3 linked regions of the Botrimarina mediterranea genome follow. The protein of the gene in region 3 interacts with the protein of the main gene of each other region in a pairwise test. Links are inferred from orthologs where the notes say so. Each region holds a gene or a part of one and is shown on either strand. Other genes may lie near its edges.

Evidence for each region. The genes of interacting proteins can lie anywhere in the genome.
Region 1: the proteins of def (region 3) and rplV interact in binary tests that used the Escherichia coli proteins (3 or more experiments, as listed by UniProt). The link is inferred for Botrimarina mediterranea from one-to-one orthologs.
Region 2: the proteins of def (region 3) and Spa11_RS14360 interact in binary tests that used the Escherichia coli proteins (3 or more experiments, as listed by UniProt). The link is inferred for Botrimarina mediterranea from one-to-one orthologs.

What each region holds. Positions count from the first base shown.
Region 1 is NZ_CP036349.1:5,635,116-5,640,647, reverse strand. Bases 2,600-5,507 are described here. They hold rplV (50S ribosomal protein L22), read left to right. Parts: upstream 2,600-3,844; coding sequence 3,845-4,171; downstream 4,172-5,507. Other genes in these bases: rpmC (50S ribosomal protein L29), read left to right, coding at 5,426-5,507; rplP (50S ribosomal protein L16), read left to right, coding at 4,898-5,314; rpsC (30S ribosomal protein S3), read left to right, coding at 4,264-4,959; rpsS (30S ribosomal protein S19), read left to right, coding at 3,479-3,748; rplB (50S ribosomal protein L2), read left to right, coding at 2,600-3,426. In the rest of the region: rpsJ (30S ribosomal protein S10), read left to right, coding at 129-446; rplC (50S ribosomal protein L3), read left to right, coding at 679-1,347; rplD (50S ribosomal protein L4), read left to right, coding at 1,428-2,090; rplW (50S ribosomal protein L23), read left to right, coding at 2,168-2,482; more of rplB, read left to right, coding at 2,563-2,599; more of rpmC, read left to right, coding at 5,508-5,532. UniProt on the Escherichia coli protein: This protein binds specifically to 23S rRNA; its binding is stimulated by other ribosomal proteins, e.g. uL4, bL17, and bL20. It is important during the early stages of 50S assembly.
Region 2 is NZ_CP036349.1:3,742,529-3,747,956, forward strand. Bases 26-2,829 are described here. They hold Spa11_RS14360 (aspartate-semialdehyde dehydrogenase), read right to left. Parts: upstream 2,033-2,829; coding sequence 1,019-2,032; downstream 26-1,018. Other genes in these bases: Spa11_RS14350 (hypothetical protein), read left to right, coding at 26-201; truA (tRNA pseudouridine(38-40) synthase TruA), read right to left, coding at 217-1,014; Spa11_RS14365 (HTTM domain-containing protein), read right to left, coding at 2,327-2,829. In the rest of the region: more of Spa11_RS14350, read left to right, coding at 1-25; more of Spa11_RS14365, read right to left, coding at 2,830-3,334; Spa11_RS14370 (hypothetical protein), read right to left, coding at 3,331-4,035; Spa11_RS14375 (TIGR03000 domain-containing protein), read right to left, coding at 4,264-5,361.
Region 3 is NZ_CP036349.1:5,369,032-5,377,091, forward strand. The notes cover bases 3,108-5,979. They hold def (peptide deformylase), read left to right. Parts: upstream 3,108-4,185; coding sequence 4,186-4,773; downstream 4,774-5,979. Other genes in these bases: Spa11_RS20625 (vWA domain-containing protein), read right to left, coding at 3,108-3,965; fmt (methionyl-tRNA formyltransferase), read left to right, coding at 4,912-5,847. In the rest of the region: Spa11_RS20605 (hypothetical protein), read right to left, coding at 1-695; Spa11_RS20610 (ExbD/TolR family protein), read right to left, coding at 905-1,375; Spa11_RS20615 (ExbD/TolR family protein), read right to left, coding at 1,372-1,803; Spa11_RS20620 (MotA/TolQ/ExbB proton channel family protein), read right to left, coding at 2,021-2,740; more of Spa11_RS20625, read right to left, coding at 3,012-3,107; lpdA (dihydrolipoyl dehydrogenase), read left to right, coding at 6,265-7,689; aceE (pyruvate dehydrogenase (acetyl-transferring), homodimeric type), read left to right, coding at 7,833-8,060. UniProt on the Escherichia coli protein: Removes the formyl group from the N-terminal Met of newly synthesized proteins. Requires at least a dipeptide for an efficient rate of reaction. N-terminal L-methionine is a prerequisite for activity but the enzyme has broad specificity at other positions.

The sequences.
Region 1 (5,532 bases), 260 kb from region 3 along the record:
CCCCTCAGCAGGACTAAACATCTGCCGAAGCGGTTCGCCCCGTCCCTGGCGGCGAGCCTCCCGCAGTAAGCAAGCATTCCCGCTCGGGGCCCTACGGGTCTTCCTGGTGGGCAAACGAGGTAGTCAGCGTGGCTGATCAGGTTATTCGCATTCGCATGGAGGCGTACGACCACTCGGTCCTCGACCAGAGTGCCGCCGACATCGTCGACACCGCGAAGCGGACGAACTCCGTTGTTCATGGCCCGATCCCGCTGCCAACTCGCATCGAGCGGTACACGGTCATTCGTGGCCCGCACATCGACAAGAAGTCCCGTCAGCAGTTCGAGATCCGTACGCACAAGCGTCTGATCGACATTGTTGACGCGACCGCCAAGACGATCGAAGCCCTGAACAAGCTCAGCTTGCCGGCGGGTGTCGATATTAAGATCAAGGCCACTGCCGGCTGACGCCGGTGGGGTGCTGAGCCAATTTTTCTAAGAAATGCCTGGAAGCAAGCTGGGTAAGCCGCTTTCCTCTCTTGGTTGAGGGGGTCGAGCGAGTCTCCCGGCCGCAACGGACCGCAACACGAACCACCGGCCGACCGCCAAAGCCGCTCGCGGCTTAGCGATGGCCCTGCCGACCGACTTCGCTATGTCAGCAAACAACCCCACTGCCGGAATCCTGGGCCGAAAGGTCGGGATGACCCAGGTTTTTGACGAGTCGGGCTCCGTGGTTCCCGTGACGGTTGTCCAGGCGGGCCCGTGTCACGTGTTGCAGGTCAAGACGCTCGATCGGGATGGCTACGAGGCTATTCAGGTCGGCTTTCTCGACAAGCCGCGTCGGCTTGCCAGCCGCAGCGAGCGGGGCCACGTCGCCAAGCTCGAGAGTAAGCGTGCTAAGAAGCGTGCCGAAGGCGGCGTCGAAGCCATCGCCAAGCCCGGCTGCGAGCCCAAGCGGCTCGTCCGCGAGTTCCGCGGCCCGGCTTCGGGTTTCGCCGGCGGCGTTGAGCTCGGCGGTGAGATCACCGTTGCGTCGCTCGAAGGTGTCGCGTCGGTGGACGTGACCAGCACCAGCAAGGGGCGCGGTTTCTCTGGCGCCATGAAGCGTCATAACTTCGCCGGCCAGCGTGCGACGCACGGCGTTAAGAAGTGCCATCGCCATCTTGGTGGCACGGGTTGCAGCACCTACCCGGGTCGTGTCTTCAAGGGGAAGAAGATGCCGGGCCAGTATGGCAATGCTCGCACAACCGTCCGCAACCAGAAGCTGGTTGGCGTCGACGTAGAAAACAATCTGCTGCTGATCCGCGGCGCCGTCCCGGGCCACAAGAACGCGTTTGTTGTCGTCCGTACCGCGAATATGTTGAAGTAACTAGTGGGCTGTGGGCAGTCAGCAGTGGGCAGTTTCTTGCTTCCTGTCCACTGCCCACTGCCGACTGCTCACTCACTGCCATGCCTAAACTCACCATTCACGATCGCAAGGGCGCCAAGGTCGGCACGTATAGTGTCGAGGCCGAGGATTTCGCTCCGTCGATCAATAAGCAGCTTCTGCACGACGCCGTGGTCATGTACCAGGCCAATCAGCGGCAGGGCACGCACAAGACGAAGACCCGCGGCCAGGTCTCGGGTTCGAAGAAGAAGCTTTACCGTCAGAAGGGTACGGGCAACGCTCGCGCCGGCCATAAGCGGTCGGGTACGCGTCGTGGCGGCGGTCATATCATGGCTATCGCTCCGCGTGACTACAGCTACCGGATGCCCCGTAAGGCTTTGCAGCTAGCGACCCGCATGGCGTTCGCTTCGAAGGTGGCCGATGATGAGCTGATCATCGTCGATGACCTGGCCTTCGAGACGCCGAAGACCCGCGACATGACGGCCGTTATCAAGGCGTTGGGGTGTGACTCCAGCTCGCTCTTGATCACGACTTCGGGCATCGACACCAATATTTACAAGAGTGCTCGCAACATTCCCCGTGTGGAAGTTTCGCCGGCTTCGGACCTCAATGCTCTGAACCTGCTCTCCGCAAAGCGGGTGCTGATCACGAAGGCTGCCCTCGACCAGCTCAAGGAAGCGGCCGCGAAGCACAAGAAGAACAAAGAAGCCGCTGCCGCTGAGTGAACTCCGGCGTCGGCCGGATTCTGACGACAAACGTCGCTGGCTCGCCAAGAGCCAACTGCTAACCGCCAACAGCTACGATGCCCCGTCACATCCCGCAAAAGACGTCGCTCACGCTTGAGCCGCACCAAGTGATCTTGCGTCCCTTGGTGACCGAGAAGGGCGTGCACCGATCGACTCGCAACAACGCCTACTCGTTCGAGGTGAACAAACTGGCGACGAAGCTCGACGTGCGGACGGCGATCGAAAAGTTGTTCGACGTGAAAGTCGTCAAGGTCGCCACGATGAACCGCAAGGGCAAGTACCGCCGCACGCGGTTCCGGATGGGCAAGACCGCCGACTGGAAGAAGGCTGTTGTCACGTTGCACGACGATAGCCGGATCGATTTCTTTTAATAGTTAACCCCCGGTCAATGACCGGGGGTTAAATGAGACGCGACGCGAAAGCCAACCGCACAAAAGCTAACCGCTTCATTATGGGCATTCGAGTTTACAAGCCGACCTCCGCTGGACGACGCAATGCGTCGGTCAGCGACTTCAAGGAGCTGACGCGCGGCGCCAAGCCCGAGAAGTCGCTGCTGCGTCCGATCAAGAAGACGGGTGGTCGCAACAACCAGGGCGTCATCACCTGTCGTCACCGCGGCGGTGGTCACAAGCGACGTTACCGTCTGATCGACTTCCGTCGGAACAAGGACGGGATGATCGCCGAGGTGGATTCGATTCAATACGACCCGAATCGTTCGGCGCGCATCGCGCTCTTGAAGTACGAGGACGGCGAGAAGCGTTATATCATCGCTCCCGTTGGCCTGACGGCCGGCGATAAGGTGATGTCGGGCGAGGATGCTCCGGCGAAGGTTGGCAACTGCCTGCCGCTGGCGAAGATTCCTCTGGCGACCGTTGTGCATAACGTCGAAATGCGGCCCGGCCGCGGCGGCGTCATGTGCCGCGCCGCCGGCACCAGCGCCACGCTGATGGCACGCGAAGCGGGTTGGGCGCAGATCTCGCTCCCCAGCGGTGAGATCCGCCGTATTCCCGCGAACTGCCGGGCGACCGTTGGTTCGACCAGCAACCCCGACCACAGCGCCGTCCGCATGGGCAAGGCCGGTCGTGTTCGTTGGTTGGGGCGTCGTCCGCACGTCCGCGGCACCGCGATGAACCCGATCGACCACCCTCACGGTGGTGGTGAAGGCCGAACCAAGGGTGGACGTCACCCCGTGAGCCCGACGGGCAAGAGCGCCAAGGGCGGCATGACGCGTCAACGTCGCAAGCCGTCGAACGCTGCGATCGTCCGACGTCGCAAGAGCCGCCGCTACGGCGTCCAAAAGTTGGTGAAGAAGTAACACTCCGTTCATTTAACCCCCGGACAATGACCGGGGGCTAAGTAAAAGACACATGAGCCGTTCGCTTAAAAAAGGTCCGTTCGTCGCCCCGAAGCTCTACCGCAAGGTCGAGAAGCTGAACGAGGCTGGCAAGAAGGACCCGATCACAACTTGGGCCCGCGCCTGCACGATCGTTCCGGAATTCGTCGGCCACACGTTTATGGTCTACAACGGCAAGCAGCACTTGAAGGTATTTGTCACCGAGGACATGGTCGGTCACAAGCTCGGCGAGTTCTCACCGACACGCAGCTTCCGAGGTCACGGCGGCAAGGGCAAGAAGTAAAGGATAGAGGTTAGAGGCCAAAGGTTAGGAGTCGCCTAATTGAGCGATTCGCCAGCACCAGCCCTAACGACTAACCGCTAACCGCTAACAGCGACTATGGCTTACCGAGCAACACACAAACACGCCCGCATCAGCGCCCAGAAGGTTCGCCCCTTGGCGGACCTGGTCCGGGGCAAGCGGGTGGATGACGCCTTGGCGATCCTGAAGTACCAGCCGCACCGGGGCGCCCGGATGTTGGAGAAGGTGATTGCGAGTGCGTTTGCCAACGCCGAAGATCGGGGCGCGCCCAACCGCGCAGGCCTCAAACTCGTCGAGGTCAAAGTCGACGGAGGGCCCATGTTCAAGCGAGTCCAGGCGGGTTCGCGGGGTATGGCCAAGATCATCCGCAAGCGATTCAGTCACATCACAGTTGCTGTTGAGTAGCGTGCCACGCGAGTAATCGGCACCGGCTCGCAATCGACAGCACACACGACACGATTCCTCCGGCTTCAAGCCCTCAGACTCCCGCTTAAACAATGGGTCAAAAGGTTAATCCGATCGGCTTCCGCACCGGCATCATGCTGGATTGGAAGAGCCGTTGGTACGCGTCGAAGAAAGAGTTCGCCGACCTGCTGATCGAAGATCAGAAGATTCGCGCCTACATCAGCAAGAAGTACAAGTCGGCCGGCATCCCGTCGATCGAGATCGAGCGTACACGTGACGAGGTGAAGGTCGTCATGCACGCCGCCCGTCCGGGCGTGATCATCGGTCGCAAGGGTTCCCACGTCGAGCAGCTCCAGGACGAGCTGCAGGCGCTGGTGGGCCGCCGCATCAACTTGAAGATTGAGGAGATCTCCCGCCCCGAGTTGGAAGCCCATCTCGTTGCGGAAGATATTGCCGAGCAACTCGCCAAGCGGGCGGCCTTCCGCCGCACGATGAAGCGGGCGCTCGAGCAGACCATGGAAGCCGGCGCCAAGGGGATTAAGATCCAGATGGCGGGACGGCTAGGCGGCGCCGAGATGGCCCGTCGCGAGAAGCAGATTGCCGGGTCGATGCCCTTGAGCACCTTGCGGGCCAAGATCGACTACGGTTTTGTTGAGGCGATGACCCCGCAAGGCCACATCGGCATTCAGGTGTGGATCAACCAAGGCGAATACGAGGACCAGAACAATGGCGCTGATGCCCAAGAGGGTCAAGCACCGAAAAAGCCAAAGAGGGCGTATAAAAGGTAACGCCACACGCGGCAATCGCGTGATCTATGGCGAATTCGGCTTGCAGGCTGTCGAGGGTGGCTGGATCAGCGCCCAGACAATCGAGGCCGGTCGTATCGCGGCGCAGCAGTATGTGCGTGGCGAGGGACGCCTTTACATCCGCATCTTCCCGGACAAGTCGGTAACGTCGATCCCGCTCGAAACCCGTATGGGTAAGGGTAAGGGTGAACCGGATTTCTGGGCGGCGGTGGTGAAGCCGGGCACGGTGCTGTACGAAGTGGCCGGCATTTCGGAGGCGGCGGCGAAGATTTGCTTTGCCCGCTTGGCTCACAAGATGCCCGTCCGCGTCCGGATGGTCCGTCGCGAAGCAATCTGACCAATGGCGGTCGGCTGTTAGCCATCGGCTATCGGCCGACGGCAAGACCAGTCGACAGCCAAAAGTCCCGTGCCGGCCAACAGCCGGCAGCTGATAGCCGACAGCCAAAACATGACCAAAGCCAACGAACTTCGTGAGATGAGCGACGAGCAGCTCGCCCTCACGGTTGAGGAAGCGGCCGACAAGCTCTTCCGCCTGCGTATTCAGTCGCAGACGGA
Region 2 (5,428 bases), 1.6 Mb from region 3 along the record:
ACCCAGCCAGAGATCGAACGTCTCGGCAAGGTCGTTGAAGAAACCGCCACGAGCGATTGGCTCAGCGTCGCCTTCCGCCAATCGAGTAAAGGCAGCGACCGTGACGCCCTGGCCGAACTGCTACGGCAATACTTCGAGCCGGTGGTTATTGCCCTCGTTGACGAGCGCCCAATGATCGCGATGCCTCGCGAGACCGCGTAACTAAGCGGCCTGTCCTTAGGCGTACTCCACCCTCACCAAAAAAAGCCCCTGCGGGGGCGCGGTCTGTCCCGCCCTGCCCCGGTCGCGGCTGGCGAGGACTTCGGCGACCCACTCCGGCGGCTTCGCGCCGCGGCCGACCTCCACCAGCGTGCCGGCGATCGTGCGGACCATGTTGTAGAGGAAGCCGTCGCCGGTGACGGTGATGTCGATCCGCTCGCCGCCATCCGCGGGGCGCGACGTGACGGTGAGGTCGGTGATCGTGCGGACGGTGCTCGAGCGTTCCGAGCCCGTCGATTCGAGCGACGCGAAGTCGTGGCGACCGACGAGGTACGCCCCCCCCTGCCCCATCCGCTCGGTGTCGAGCTGCCCCGCGCGCCAGTGCCAGACGTGCTTACGGTCGAACAGCGGCGGCACGGGGCCGCTCAGGACCTGGTAGCGGTACGTCTTCCGCAACGCGTCGTGCGTGGCGTGAAAGCCCACCGGCGCCGGCTCGACGGCCCGAATGACCACGTCGTCGGGCAGCAGCGCGTTCAGCCCCCGCAGCAAACGCCGCGGCTCGATCGTCGATGTCGTCTCAACGCCAACGACCTGCCCCTCGGCATGCACGCCCGCATCGGTGCGACCGCTGGCGGTAAAGCAAGGCTCTTCGTGCGTGATGCTGCGCCAAGCGTCTTGCAGCACGCCCTGCACCGTCGGCTCACTCGGCTGCCACTGCCAACCGGCGTACGCCGCGCCGTCGTAGGCGACGGTGAGCTTGAGCCAGTGTGTCGGCCTAGCCTGCGAACCTTCGTTAGCTACGCCGTTGTCGCCCACCGATTCACACCGCCGCCCCGTTGCGGACCAGCAGCTCGGCGATCTGCACGGCGTTGGTCGCGGCGCCCTTGCGCAAATTGTCGCTCACGCACCAGAACGCCAGGCCGTTTTCGCATGAGAGGTCTTCGCGGATGCGGCCGATGTAGGTGTCGTCGTCGCCGTCGCAATCCTTGGGCATCGGGTACTTGCCGCTGGCGACATCGTCGATGACCTTGAGGCCCGGCGTCGCGGCGAACAGCTCACGCGCCTCTTCGACGGTGATCTTGCGCTCGGTCTCCACCAGGATGCTCTCGCTGTGGCAGTTGCTCACCGGCACGCGGACGCACGTCGGGCAGACCTGGATCGACTCGTCGCCGAGGATCTTGCGGGTCTCAAAAACCATCTTCATCTCTTCCGACGTGTAACCGGCGTGCTTGTGCGAGCCGATCTGCGGGATGAGATTAAACGCGATCGAATGCGAGAAGGTCTCCGGCGTGAAGTCGGCGCCGTCGAGCGCCGCGCGCGAAGCGTCAACGAGCTCTCGCTGCCCCCCTACCCCGGCGCCGCTGGTGGCTTGGTAGGTGCTCACGATCACGCGGCGGACTCGCCCCGCGTCGTGCAGCGGCTTCAGTGATTGCACCATCTGGGTGGTGCTGCAGTTCGGGCTAGCGATGAGGCCCTGGTGGGTAAACGCCGCCTCGGGGTTCACCTCGGGGATCACCAGCGGGACGGTCGGGTCCATCCGCCAGAAGCCGCTCTCATCGACGACGATGCAGCCCGCCGCCTTGGCCCAGGGGACGAACTCCTTGGCGACCGGGTCGGGCGTGCTGCCGATCGCCAAGTCGATGCCTTGGAACGCCTCGGGCGTCATCTCCTCGACCGTGTACGACTTGCCCGCGAACTCAATCGTCGTCCCCGCCGACCGCTTGGACGCCAAGAAGCGAATGTTCTTGTAGGGAAACTCACGCTCCTGAAGCAGCTTGCGGATGATGCCGCCCACGGCGCCGGTGGCGCCAACGATCGCGATGGTCTCGAACACGGGGAAGAGTCTCTGCTGGGTGTTATTGGCCCTGGGGCCAATTGGCTAGTTGGCGCCCCCTACGATTGGGGCGGCCGTTATCGGGGTAAGACCGCATTTTAGGCGGCGGGTTCGCGCGGAACCAGCGGTGGGGGAACCGCCAAGACGCCAGGAGCGCCAGGGATCGCCAAAAACAAACGAAAAGGCACTCTGCGGGCCGGGAGACGTCAGTCCCCGGAGGGAAGTGGGTACCCGCTGCAACTCCGGGGACTAACGTCGCCCGGCTCGCCTTCCATTTCTAGTGCAGCCCGGCGGTTACTCCTTCGTCTTCTCTTTTGGCTCTTTCGGCTTCGGCTTGCTGGCCAGCATCCCGCCGGCCCGTTTGCTGATGGGGTCGAGCACACCCCGCACCAAAGCGACCGGCAGGAACGCGGCGTTCATTGTGAGCATCGCCAAAGCAAACTCGGGCATTCCCATCGCCAGGCCGATGAACGCGTGCACGCCGACCGCCGTGAGCAGCACCCACGGCCGGGCCCAGCGGCTCCAGATCAGGCAGCAGTAGAACAGCTCGAAGAAGACGGTGCCGTGGGCGAGCAGCTCCGCCATCCGCAGGTGCCCGGCGAGCCACGTCATGTCGAGCGAGCGATACTCGACGTTGGCGACCGACATCCAGATCGACTCGCCTGTCCACCACATACGGCCCTGCAGCTTGCCGAAGCCGCCGAAGAGGTAGATCACGCAGAGGTGCAGCTGGATGAGCCGCAAGGCGAGATTCGCCGTCCACGACTCATCGACGTAATCGGGGTCGGCGTCCTCGACGCCGCGCCGTATCCGCAGCAGGCGATCCACGCTGTACCGCGCGCCGCACGGGCCGAGCATCACGTACATCGCCAAGAAGCAGTTGATCTTGTCGAGGCCGAAAAACGCCCCCGGCGTGACGTGCAGCGCATAGCTCAGCGCCGCCAAGAACGACCAGACCGCGACCGTCCGGCTGAAAAGCCCGATCGTCAGCAGGAAGAAGACAATCAGGCTCATCACATGGAACGTCCAAACGGCCCACGGCGCCTGCAAGAAGTCGAAGAAATTGACGCCGATCCGCGGATCGGTCATCCGCTCGTGTAGCTCTGGCGGGACCCATCCTTCGGAGCCGAAGAACGCCATGAGGCCAAAGGACCACACAAGGTGCGTCCAGAAGAGCAGCAAGCCGGTCACGACGCGGATCGCCGACAGCACCGCCGGGTCCGCGGGCCGAAACCAGAAGTCGTCCCACGCCGCGGCGAGATCGGCGAAGTAGGTCTTCACAGCTGCCAGGGCGGCTTTCATAGCTCCTCCCCGATCGGCAGCTCTTCCGACGTTTGCGGTTCGCGTTCCGGTGGCGCCGGGACGGGCAGCGGCTCTTCGAGCGACGCCGCGGTCTCTTCAACTCGAGTGATCGTTTGAAACATCTCCGGGGCGTTCGGATCAACGCCCTCCAGCACAGCGCGTGGCGGCAAGGGATTGTGGATCACGCACTCGACCGTGGCGCGGGCGCCGCCATTGGCTCGCAACAACTGCCTCGCATACCCGCGCAGCATCAGTCGCAGCCACTCATCGGGATTGATGTCGGGCGGACCATTGCCCGCCTGGTCGGCGAGCATCATATGGCGGTGGTAATAGAGCCGCGGCCGCTGCGCCGTTTTGTTGGGGAGCGAACCCTCAGCAACAACGGCGCCCGCTTCATCGGTGACCGTGTAGCGCAGCACGTGATTGCGCGGCGGGTCGGGGCCGAAGAAGTGGTAGCCCTGATTGAGATAGAGCGAGTCGGAGTACCAGCGCACGTAGGGCGAGGTCCCGATACGCGACACGAGAATGGACGTCGGCTCGATCGCCAGCGGCGAGATAAAGACAGCGAAGAGATGCCAGACAACGGCAAAGCTAACGGCGATTCGAACCCAGCGAGCGGGTTGCCCGACGGGCGCCGTGCTAGCCCCCCCCTGCCCCGCTGCCGGGGGCTGACGGTCCTTGGGTTTGCCCGATTTCGCCATGGCTATTCGAGGGGGGGCCGAGTGGTGCGTAGGCCCTAGGAGATAGGCGAAGTCGCCGATCTAGGCAACGCCGGTCGCATGGCGGTGGAATGACTGACTCGCCGCTCGCGGCTTAGCGCGGACGGACTCTCACCGCTAAGCCGCGAGCGGCAAACAAAAAACCCCCGCAGCGACAGGGAGTCGCTGCGGGGGTTTCGTTGATTGCTAGCTTGAGCTGCCGATCACCCTTCAGCGAGCGGCGACTTGATCAACGCTGCTGGCGAAGTCGAACTCCAGGTGCTGCGACTCGCCACCCACCAGGGTGATGGTCTGCTCCTGCGTCTTGCCATCAACCATCACGGCGACGGTGTAGGCGTCCCACGTCTCGCCCTGCGGCAGCGTGCTGGTGATGTACTCACGCTCGGCGCCCGACTGCTGTGTGGTCACGCCGGCGAGGGTGACCTTCGCATTGGCGGGGACCGACAGCGTCAGCTTGGTCTTGGCGGTCTCGGGCTTCTTGGCGACGGGGTCCGTCTTACCGAAAGCCAGTTCAGCCGTGCCGCCGCCAATGAGCGTGGCGATCTTCGAATCGACGACCTTCTCGCCATCGGCCTCGTATTCGACGCGGACGCGGTACTGGTACGACTCGCCCTTGTTCAGGCCGTGCGAGACGTAGTTCCGCATGGTGCCGGTGCTGGTCGTCTTGTGATCGTTGACGAACACGACGGCGTCGGCCGGGACCTGGACGCGGAGCGAACCGCTGGTGGCTTCTGCCTTGGCGACGACAACGCCAGCGGAGCTGGTAGTCGAGGCGCTCTCGTAAATCACGTGGCCGCCGTACGAGCCGGTGCTGCCGTGCGAGCCCGTTGAGCCGTAGGAGCCCGTCGAGCCATGCGAACCCGTCGAGCCATGGCTACCGTACGACCCTGTCGAGCCGTGCGAACCCGTGCTGCCGTACGAGCCGTAGCTGCCGTGCGAAGCGTGACGAGCCGCACGACGGGCGGCGTGGCGGGCGTGCATCCGGGCGAACAGACCGCCACCGTGCGAGCCGTAGCTGCCCGTCGAACCATAGGAGCCCGTCGAACCATAGGACCCGGCTGAGCCGTGCGAACCCGTGGAGCCGTAGCTGCCGTACGAGCCCGTCGATGCGTAGCTGACCGAATAACCACCGTACGAACCACGGCTGCCGTACGAGCCCGTGCTGCCGTAGCTGCCATGGGACCCCGCACTGCCGTAGGAGCCATACGAGCCGTAGCTGCCATGGCTCGCCCAGAAGGCGTCGGCCGGGAGGCCGAAGGAAACGCTAGCCGCAACCGCGGCGGCCGTCAGAAGCGAGCGACGAAGCATGCTGGAGCTCCTCATGTCTGCGAAAATCTTCCGGTGAATGAACCAGGCAAAAGCGGGTCGCCTGCGC
Region 3 (8,060 bases):
GGATCGACGAAGATCAGCGGCTGCAACTCGTCGCGCGCCGCGTCGAAGCGCTTTGGCGAGCGATCCTCGACGAGCAGCCCCGCGTACGCCGACACCAGCAGTTCGCGCGAGCGATCGAAATGCGGGTCGTCAGGGCCTACGCTTCGCACCGCGGCGAGCAACGCGTCCCACTGGCCGCGGCGCGCGACGAGCTCGACGCGGCGCCAGCGCACCGTGTTGGCGGCAGCCGATTCGGGCCAGATGCTGAGGTGCTGGTCGAGCAGCTTGGCGTATTGGTCGAGTCGCTCGGCCGGCGCGCCGTCGAGCGTCGCCCCCAAGACCTCGATCGCGGTCGCGTGCGCCTGCGCTGCGCGGGGGTCGCGGGTGTTGCTGAGCGCCGCTTGATGGAACCGCTCTGCCGCTTCCGCGGCGCTGCCCGCTTTGCGGAGCATCTCGGCCGCGGTGAGCGACAGCTCGAAAGCCTTGCCCGTCGCCTCCGCCGCGAACGCCACGCCCGCCGCCCGGTCGAGCGCCGCCACCGCGTCGTCGATACGCTTGGCGCGATAATGCTCAGCCGCCTCGGCCACGAGCGCGTCCACCTTCTCCGGCGCCGGCGTCGCCGCCGGAGCGTACCGCGCCGCCGCGCGATCAAGCTCGGCGTCGAGCGAGAGCTGAGCGTTACAGGGCGACGCCACAAACAACGTTACCAGCAGCAACAAGCGAAGCGCGTAGTTCCCCTCCCCTTTCAGGGGAGGGGCTAGGGGAGGGGTTTTGATACTCCGCAACGATGTCGCTCGGTTTGGCGAGTGCACGAGTGATTTGGTTCGGTACCCCGTCCGCACCTTATTGAGCGTTCTCGCCCCTCCCCCCATTCCCTGGGAGAAAGGGCCTCCCCTTACATGGGAGGGGAACAACTGTCCGCACCTCATGGCTTGGTCTCCCCCGGCAGCGCATCTGCCGCGAGCAGCACCCGACCGAAGCCCGCGGCCCTTGCCGCATCGTACGCGCCGACGACGTCGCGCATTGGCACGGCCGCGCCGGCGTCGATCGTCACCGGTAGCGCGCGATCGATCGCGGCGAGTTGCTTCAGCAGCGTTGTCAGCTCGGCGAGGTCCGTCGTTTGTCGCCCGCCATTGACCGTCCACAGCGTCGAGTCGCCGCGCATCTCGCCGACGATCTTCACGTCTTCCAGCTCGGGCGGCGGCGTCATCGCGGCGCCAGCGCCGGGCGTCTGCTGGGCGACGACGAGGCTGGCGGCGAGGTTCTGTTCGGGCTCTTCGAACGACGACGTGCAGAGGAAGAACACCAGCAGCAGGAAGACCACGTCGATCATCGGCGTCATCACCGCGCCGATCGGGTTGCCGCCGCCGCGGCGTGGGAGGGCGGGCGCCTTCATCGCCGGGCCTCCTTGCCATAGACCGCCAGCGCGATGTCCTCAACGCCCGCCTCGGCGCACGCCGCCAGTGCCGGCTCGACGGCCGAGTACGGCGCCGCCCGGTCGCTGCGTAGCCGCACCCGTAGCGCGTCGCCTTCGGCCTCGCTCTGAGCGCGCAATCGCTCGGTGAGTTGCGTAGGGTCAATCGCTTCGGCGCCGAGCGACAACGCGCCGTCGGCGGCGACGTTGATCGTCAGACGTGGCGAGGGGTCGTCGTCCGCTTGCCCCGTCGCCGCCGTCGGCAGGTCGAGCGCCAGCCGGCTCTCACGGCGCGCGAGGTGGCTGCTGACGAGGAAGAAGATGATCAACAGAAATACGACGTCGATCATCGGCGTCATATTCAGCTCACCCGCGGCGCGCGACCGCGCATCTCGAACCGGAGCCCGCATCACCGACCTCCGTCGAGGTTGGCGAATATCCCCCTCCCTATCAGGGAGGGGTTAGGGGAGGGTCGGCGGCGTCCTGCGTAACGCCGCGTTGAGTACCGACACTTTACGACTGACTCACCAAACAGCCGACATCGTTGCGGGGTGTCGAGACCCTCCCCCATCCCCTCCCTAAAAGGGAGGGGGGATTCTGCGGCAACGCCGATAGGTAGGTGACGATTCATCCGATGACGCCCGGCGGTGGTTGCAGGCGGATCGGCTTGGCGCCGGACAGCGCTCGCTTCAGCGGCCGCGTGGCGGACTCGGCTTCGACGACGGCGTCGGCGGCGATCGCATCGACGCGGTTGCGCAGCACCGTGTAGGCGCCGAGCGACGGGATCGCCACCATCAGGCCGCCGACCGTCGTCACCAGGGCTTGGTAGATGCCGCTGGCGAGCTGCGCGGCGGTGGCGGCGCCCTGGGTCTCGGCGACTTCGCGGAAGGCGAAGATCATGCCGACCACGGTTCCCAACAGACCCACCATCGGCGCCAGGTTGCCGATCAGCGAAAGGTAGTCGAGCGGCCGGGCGAGCCGGGCCGCGTACGACGCGGCCTCTTCCTCCATCGCCTTCTCCACCGCGGGCCAGGCGGGGGCGGCGACGTCAGCGATCTCGGTCGCTTCGTCGATCGCGGTCGTTAGCAGGTCGCCCAGCATGCCGCCGTCGGCGCACGCCTTGCGGGCGCCGGCGAGGTCGCCCCCCTCGAGCAGCTTGCGGACCCGGGCGGCGAGCCCCTCGGGAACGAGGCGCGACACCCGCAGCGAGACCAACTGCTCGACCGCTAGCGCCAGCGCCGCCAGCGACAGCACCAGCAGCAGACCCAACAGGACCATGCCGACGACGCCGCCGGAGGTAATGAGCTGCCAGGCCCAGGCGGCGTCGGCAAAGAGGGGGATCGGCATAAGGCTGGCAGAATCGTGGGGGCGGGCCGAATCATCGCGGCGGGGCTCAGACGCCAGTCTCACGAAAAGCCGCGGACGCGCGAAGGCGGATCGGGGCCTTCCCGGGGGAGCCCCCAGGAGCCGCTAGGAGGCCCTTTAACGCGTCCGAACCCCGGGGTCGACACTTTGGTCGTCCGGACGATTAGAAGCGACTCTAGGGCCATCCTCGCACGCCTGAATGGACGTTCACGACCGCCACTCCCACTGCCTCACGGATGGGGGGGCCAGCCACTCACCGCGACAGCATCGACGTGTCGACGTAGGCGTGCTGGCCGCCGGTCCCTTCGGCGAGCTCCACGAGGAAGTTGCGGCGGCCGTCGCTGGGGCCTTTGCCGAACTCGATCGTGTGGATGGCGACGCTGCCGGCGGCGTCGGCGATCGCTTCGGCGAGCTGGCCCGCCGTCATCGGCGTGTCCACGTCGGTGAGGAAGAAGATCACGTCGGGCCGGAAGGCGAACGCTTCTTCGAGGGCGGTCTCACGGACGGTGCCGCCATCGGCGTTGACGCTGAGGACAAACTTGGCGGCGCGGGTCTTGTTCTCGTCGGTCCCGTACGCGACGCGGCGTTGGCCGCCGGTGAGGTCGAGCGACGAGGTCCGCGAGTTGAAGAACAGGATATGGAACTGTTGCGCCGGGCCGATCCCCTCGAGGCTGGCGATGAGATGCGTCTTCACCGCGCGGAGCGGCGCGCCCTGCATGCTGATCGAACGGTCGAGCACATAGACGAACCGCGAGCCGACGCCTTCGACGCCGAGGAACTCGACCCGCGCCTTACCGATCGGCAGCTTCGGCCTCCCGCCCGATGGCGCGGACGCCGCGGCGCTCGGGCCGCCGGCCGACGCCTTGGGGCCGGCGCCCGGGTCTTTCGGTTCGACGAGTTGTTCGAGCAGGTCGCTGAAGGCGCTCGGCGCGAGCGACGCGGCTTCGGTCGGCGCGGTCTCGATCGGCGTCGCTTCCACCGGCGTGGGGACGTCGGCGTCGCTGAGCGAGTCGGACTCGAACGGCGACGGCGGCAGGCTCGACTCGCGCAACACGATGCCGATCTCGCGCGACTCGGAGTCGCCGCCCGCCTCGGTCCCGCCCTGCGCGCCCGCCCAGAAGGCGCCCGCCGAGAGCATCGAGTGGACCGCGAGCGAAGTCGCCCAGGCGAGCGTGCGCGTGCGGCGGTCGGTAATCGGGGCGAGCATGGGGTTGGGAGACTAGCAGTGGGGGGCGGTTGGCTCCAATGGCGACGCTGGCGCGTTGTTGATGGGGCGCTTGGTCCGTGGCGCACCCCGGTCGCTGACGCTCCCGGCTCGCCAGCAAGCCGTAGGCGAGCCGGGAGCGTCAGCGACCGGAGTGCATCACCAGCCCGTTACGCTGTATATTACCCGTTCCACCAAAAGCCCTTCGCACGGAGCCGCTGTCTTGCCGCTGGAAATCGTCCACTACCCGCACCCCACGCTGCGGCACGTCTCGAAGCCGCTAGCAAAGGTCGATCGGCAACTCCGGGACTGGGCCGCGGAGATGCTCGCGCTCATGTACGAGCACGAAGGGATCGGCCTCGCGGCCAATCAGGTCGATCTTCCTTACCGGATGTTCGTCATCAACGTGACTGGCGACCCCGACCAGCCGGAGCATGAGCGGGTGCTCATCAACCCGGTCCTCTCGAAGGGGAAAGGTCAGACGACCATGAGCGAAGGCTGCCTGAGCCTCCCCGAGGTCCGCGGGCCGATGATCCGCAACACGTCGATCCGTGTGCAGGCGTACGACTTGGCCGGCAACGAGATCGACGAGACCGTCGAAGGGATGCTCGCCCGCGTCATCCAACACGAGACCGACCACCTCGACGGCATCCTCTTTATCGACAAGATGACGCCGACCGAACGGGCCGAGGTCGATGACGACCTCTACGAGCTGGAAGTCGACTGGCAGAGCCGCCAAAACACCGGCGACGTGCCGAGCGAAGAAACGATCCTCGCGCGGCTCGCCGAACTCGAAGCTCTCCGCTGCTAAATGAAAGAACCACAGATGAACACGGATGCACACAGATAAGACAAATTCGTCGAGTGGATTTCTTGGCAGCGCCGTCCTGTCCTTTTTCATCCGTGTTTATCTGTGTCCATCTGTGGTTCCCCTACTTTGGAAGAACCGATGCGGATTGTTGCTCTAGGAACCGGGCCGTTTGCTGTGCCTTCGCTGCGGGCGCTGGTGGCGAGCAGCGCGCACGAGGTCCTGGCCGTGGTGACGCGGCCGCCGCGGGGGCGCAAGGGGGAACCGCCCGCTCCGATGGCGGCGGCGGCCGAAGAGCTCGGCTTGCCGCTTTGGCAGCCGGAGAGCGTGAACCTGCCCGAGTCGGTCGCTCGGCTCGCCGGCTATGAGGCCGACTTGCTCGTTGTGTGTGACTACGGCGAGATTTTGAAGCCGGACGCCCTCGGCGCGACGCGGCTGGGCGGGATCAACCTGCACGGGTCGCTGCTCCCCAAGTACCGCGGCGCGGCGCCGGTGCAGTGGGCGGTCCTCAATGGCGACGCGGAGACCGGCGCGGCGGTCATCCAGATGACGCCGGGGCTCGACGCCGGGCCGATCCTTGGCGAGGTCCGTACGCCGATCGGCTCCGAGGAGACTTCCGGCGAGCTCGAAGACCGCCTGTCGCGGCTCGGCGCCGAGGTCACGCTGCGCGTGGTCAACGAGCTTGCTAGCGGGACGGCTTCGGGGACGCCGCAAGACAAGTCACTGGCGACGAAGGCGCCGCGGCTCAAGAAGGAGGACGGCCGGATCGACTGGTCCCGCCCCGCCCCGGCGATCAAGAACCAAGTCCGCGGCCTCCAGCCCTGGCCCCGGGCGTACGCGTACGTACCCCAACCCAAAGGCGAGCCTTTGCGGCTTTCCGTGGACCGGGTCGAGATCGTCCCCGGCGAGGGGCTGCCCGGCGAGGTGCTGGCGGTCGACAAACGGCTCGTCGTCGCGACCGGCGAAGGCGCCGTCGAGCTGCTCGAGGTCCAACCCGCGGGCAAGCGACGGATGGCGGCGGAGGAGTGGCTGCGCGGGGCAGCGCTGGCCGTGGGAACCGTACTCCAACCCGAGTGACGGGGAGCCGGGAGCGTCCGCGCCCGGAGTTGCAGCGGGTACACAACCCAACATAGAGAGGGGCGGCGAGCCGGCGACGTCAGTCGTCGGAGTGAAGCGGGCCCCGAGTTCCTCCGACGACTGACGTCGCCGGCTCGCCGAAGCGCCCTTTTTGTCGCGTTTGCCTGTCTTGTTCAGCCCATTGTGCCTCCCGACGCCGTGGGTAAACTCTAGGGGCTGTAACGGCTTTGGCGGAATAGATTTACGCTGACGGACGCAGAACCGTCGCAGCCGGCTCAGCCCGCCCTTGCGGCAGCGTCGATAAGCCGAGTCTCCCTTGTAGGTGAGAGAGGGGCCGAACGTCGCCCGCTCGGCGTGCGTCTCTCCTATCAGAGCCTCCCACCAACTGCTGGCCCCGCTACAGGACCCGAATCGACGATGCACTCTCAGGTGGTAGTTCTTGGCGGCGGACCGGGCGGCTACGCCGCTGCGTTTCTGGCAGCCGACCTTGGCCTGGAAGTGACAATCGTCGAAGCCGACCCGCGTCTGGGCGGCACGTGCCTCCTACGCGGCTGTATCCCCAGCAAGGCCCTGCTGCACACCGCCAAGGTGATCTCCGAGGCCGAGGAGCTGGCCGACTGGGGCGTCGAGTTCGCGAAGCCCTCGATCGACATCAACAAGGTCCGCGCCCGCAAGGAAGAGGTTATCGAGACCCTCTCCGGCGGTCTGGCGAAGCTCGCCGACGCCCGCAAGGTGAAGCGGATCCACGCCCGCGGCGTTTTCGTCGATTCGAAGACTCTCAATTTGGAGCCCGTCAAAGGCGCCTCAACGATCGTCGGTGACGAGCAGCTCACGTTCGACTACTGCATCCTGGCGACCGGCAGCGTCCCGGCGATGCCGAAGTTCCTCAACATTGGTTCGCCGCGCGTGGTGGATTCGACCGGCGCTCTGGCGCTGGTGGACATCCCCGAGTCACTTCTGGTGGTTGGCGGCGGCTATATCGGCCTCGAGATGGGGACGGTCTACCACGAGCTCGGCTCGAAGGTGACGGTCGTCGAACTCGCCGACGGCCTGCTCCCGGGCGCCGACCGTGACCTCGTCCGCCCGCTGGCCAAGCGGGTGAAGGAGCGGTTCGCCAACGTGCTGCTTAATCATAAGGTGGCGGGGCTCAAGGATGTGGGCGACAAGGTCGAGGTGCAGATCGAAGGTCCCGAGCTGAACGACACGGTCAAGTTCGACCGCGTGCTGGTCTCGATCGGCCGCTGGCCCGTGTCGAAGGGCTTCGGCCTGGAGAACACGAAGGTCACGGTCAACGAGCGCGGCTTCGTCGAGGTCGATACGCAGCAGCGGACCAGCGACCCGAACATCTTCGCGATCGGCGACGTGGCGGGTGACCCAATGCTCGCCCACAAGGCCGCCTACGAGGGCCGCATCGCCGCCGAGGTGATCGCCGGCAAGCCGTCGGCGTTCGACGCCCAGGCGATCCCCGCCGTCGTGTTCACCGATCCCGAGATCGCGTGGGCCGGCCTCACCGTCGAGGAAGCCAAGAAGGCGGGCCGCGAGGTCGAGGTCGCCACCTACCCATGGCAGGCCTCTGGTAGGGCGACCGCCAACGGCCGCACCGACGGCCTCACCAAGTGGATCATCGACCCTAAGACCGAGCGTGTGCTGGGTTGCGGCATTGTTGGCTCCGGCGCCGGCGAGCTGATCGCCGAAGCCGTGCTCGCCATCGAGATGGGCTGCAACGTCCACGACATCGCCAGCTCGATCCACCCGCACCCAACGCTCAGCGAAACGATCGCCTTCGCCGGCGAAGTCCACCTGGGCACGGCGACAGAGATTTACAAGCCAAAACGTAAGTAAAGAGTCCACCACCGAGTGAGAATCTATGAATGACCAATGACCAAGCCCCAATGACCAATGCTCGAAACTAGCTGCATTGGTCATTGGGATTTGGTCATTGGGCATTCGATGAGCTCTGTGGTTAATCCGACCTAGGTACTCCTATGGCCAGCGCCAACGCCAAAGTTCCCGCCTCGCCGATTCCTAACGACGTGGACCCGGTCGAAACGAGCGAATGGCTCGAATCGCTCGAGTATGTCCTGGAGAACCGTGGCCCCGAGCGCGCGCAAGAACTGCTCGCTGCGCTCGAGTCGGCCGCGGTGCGGAGCGGCGTCGAGTTGCCGTTCACGGCGACGACGCCTTACGTCAACACGATCCCCCGGACGGATCAG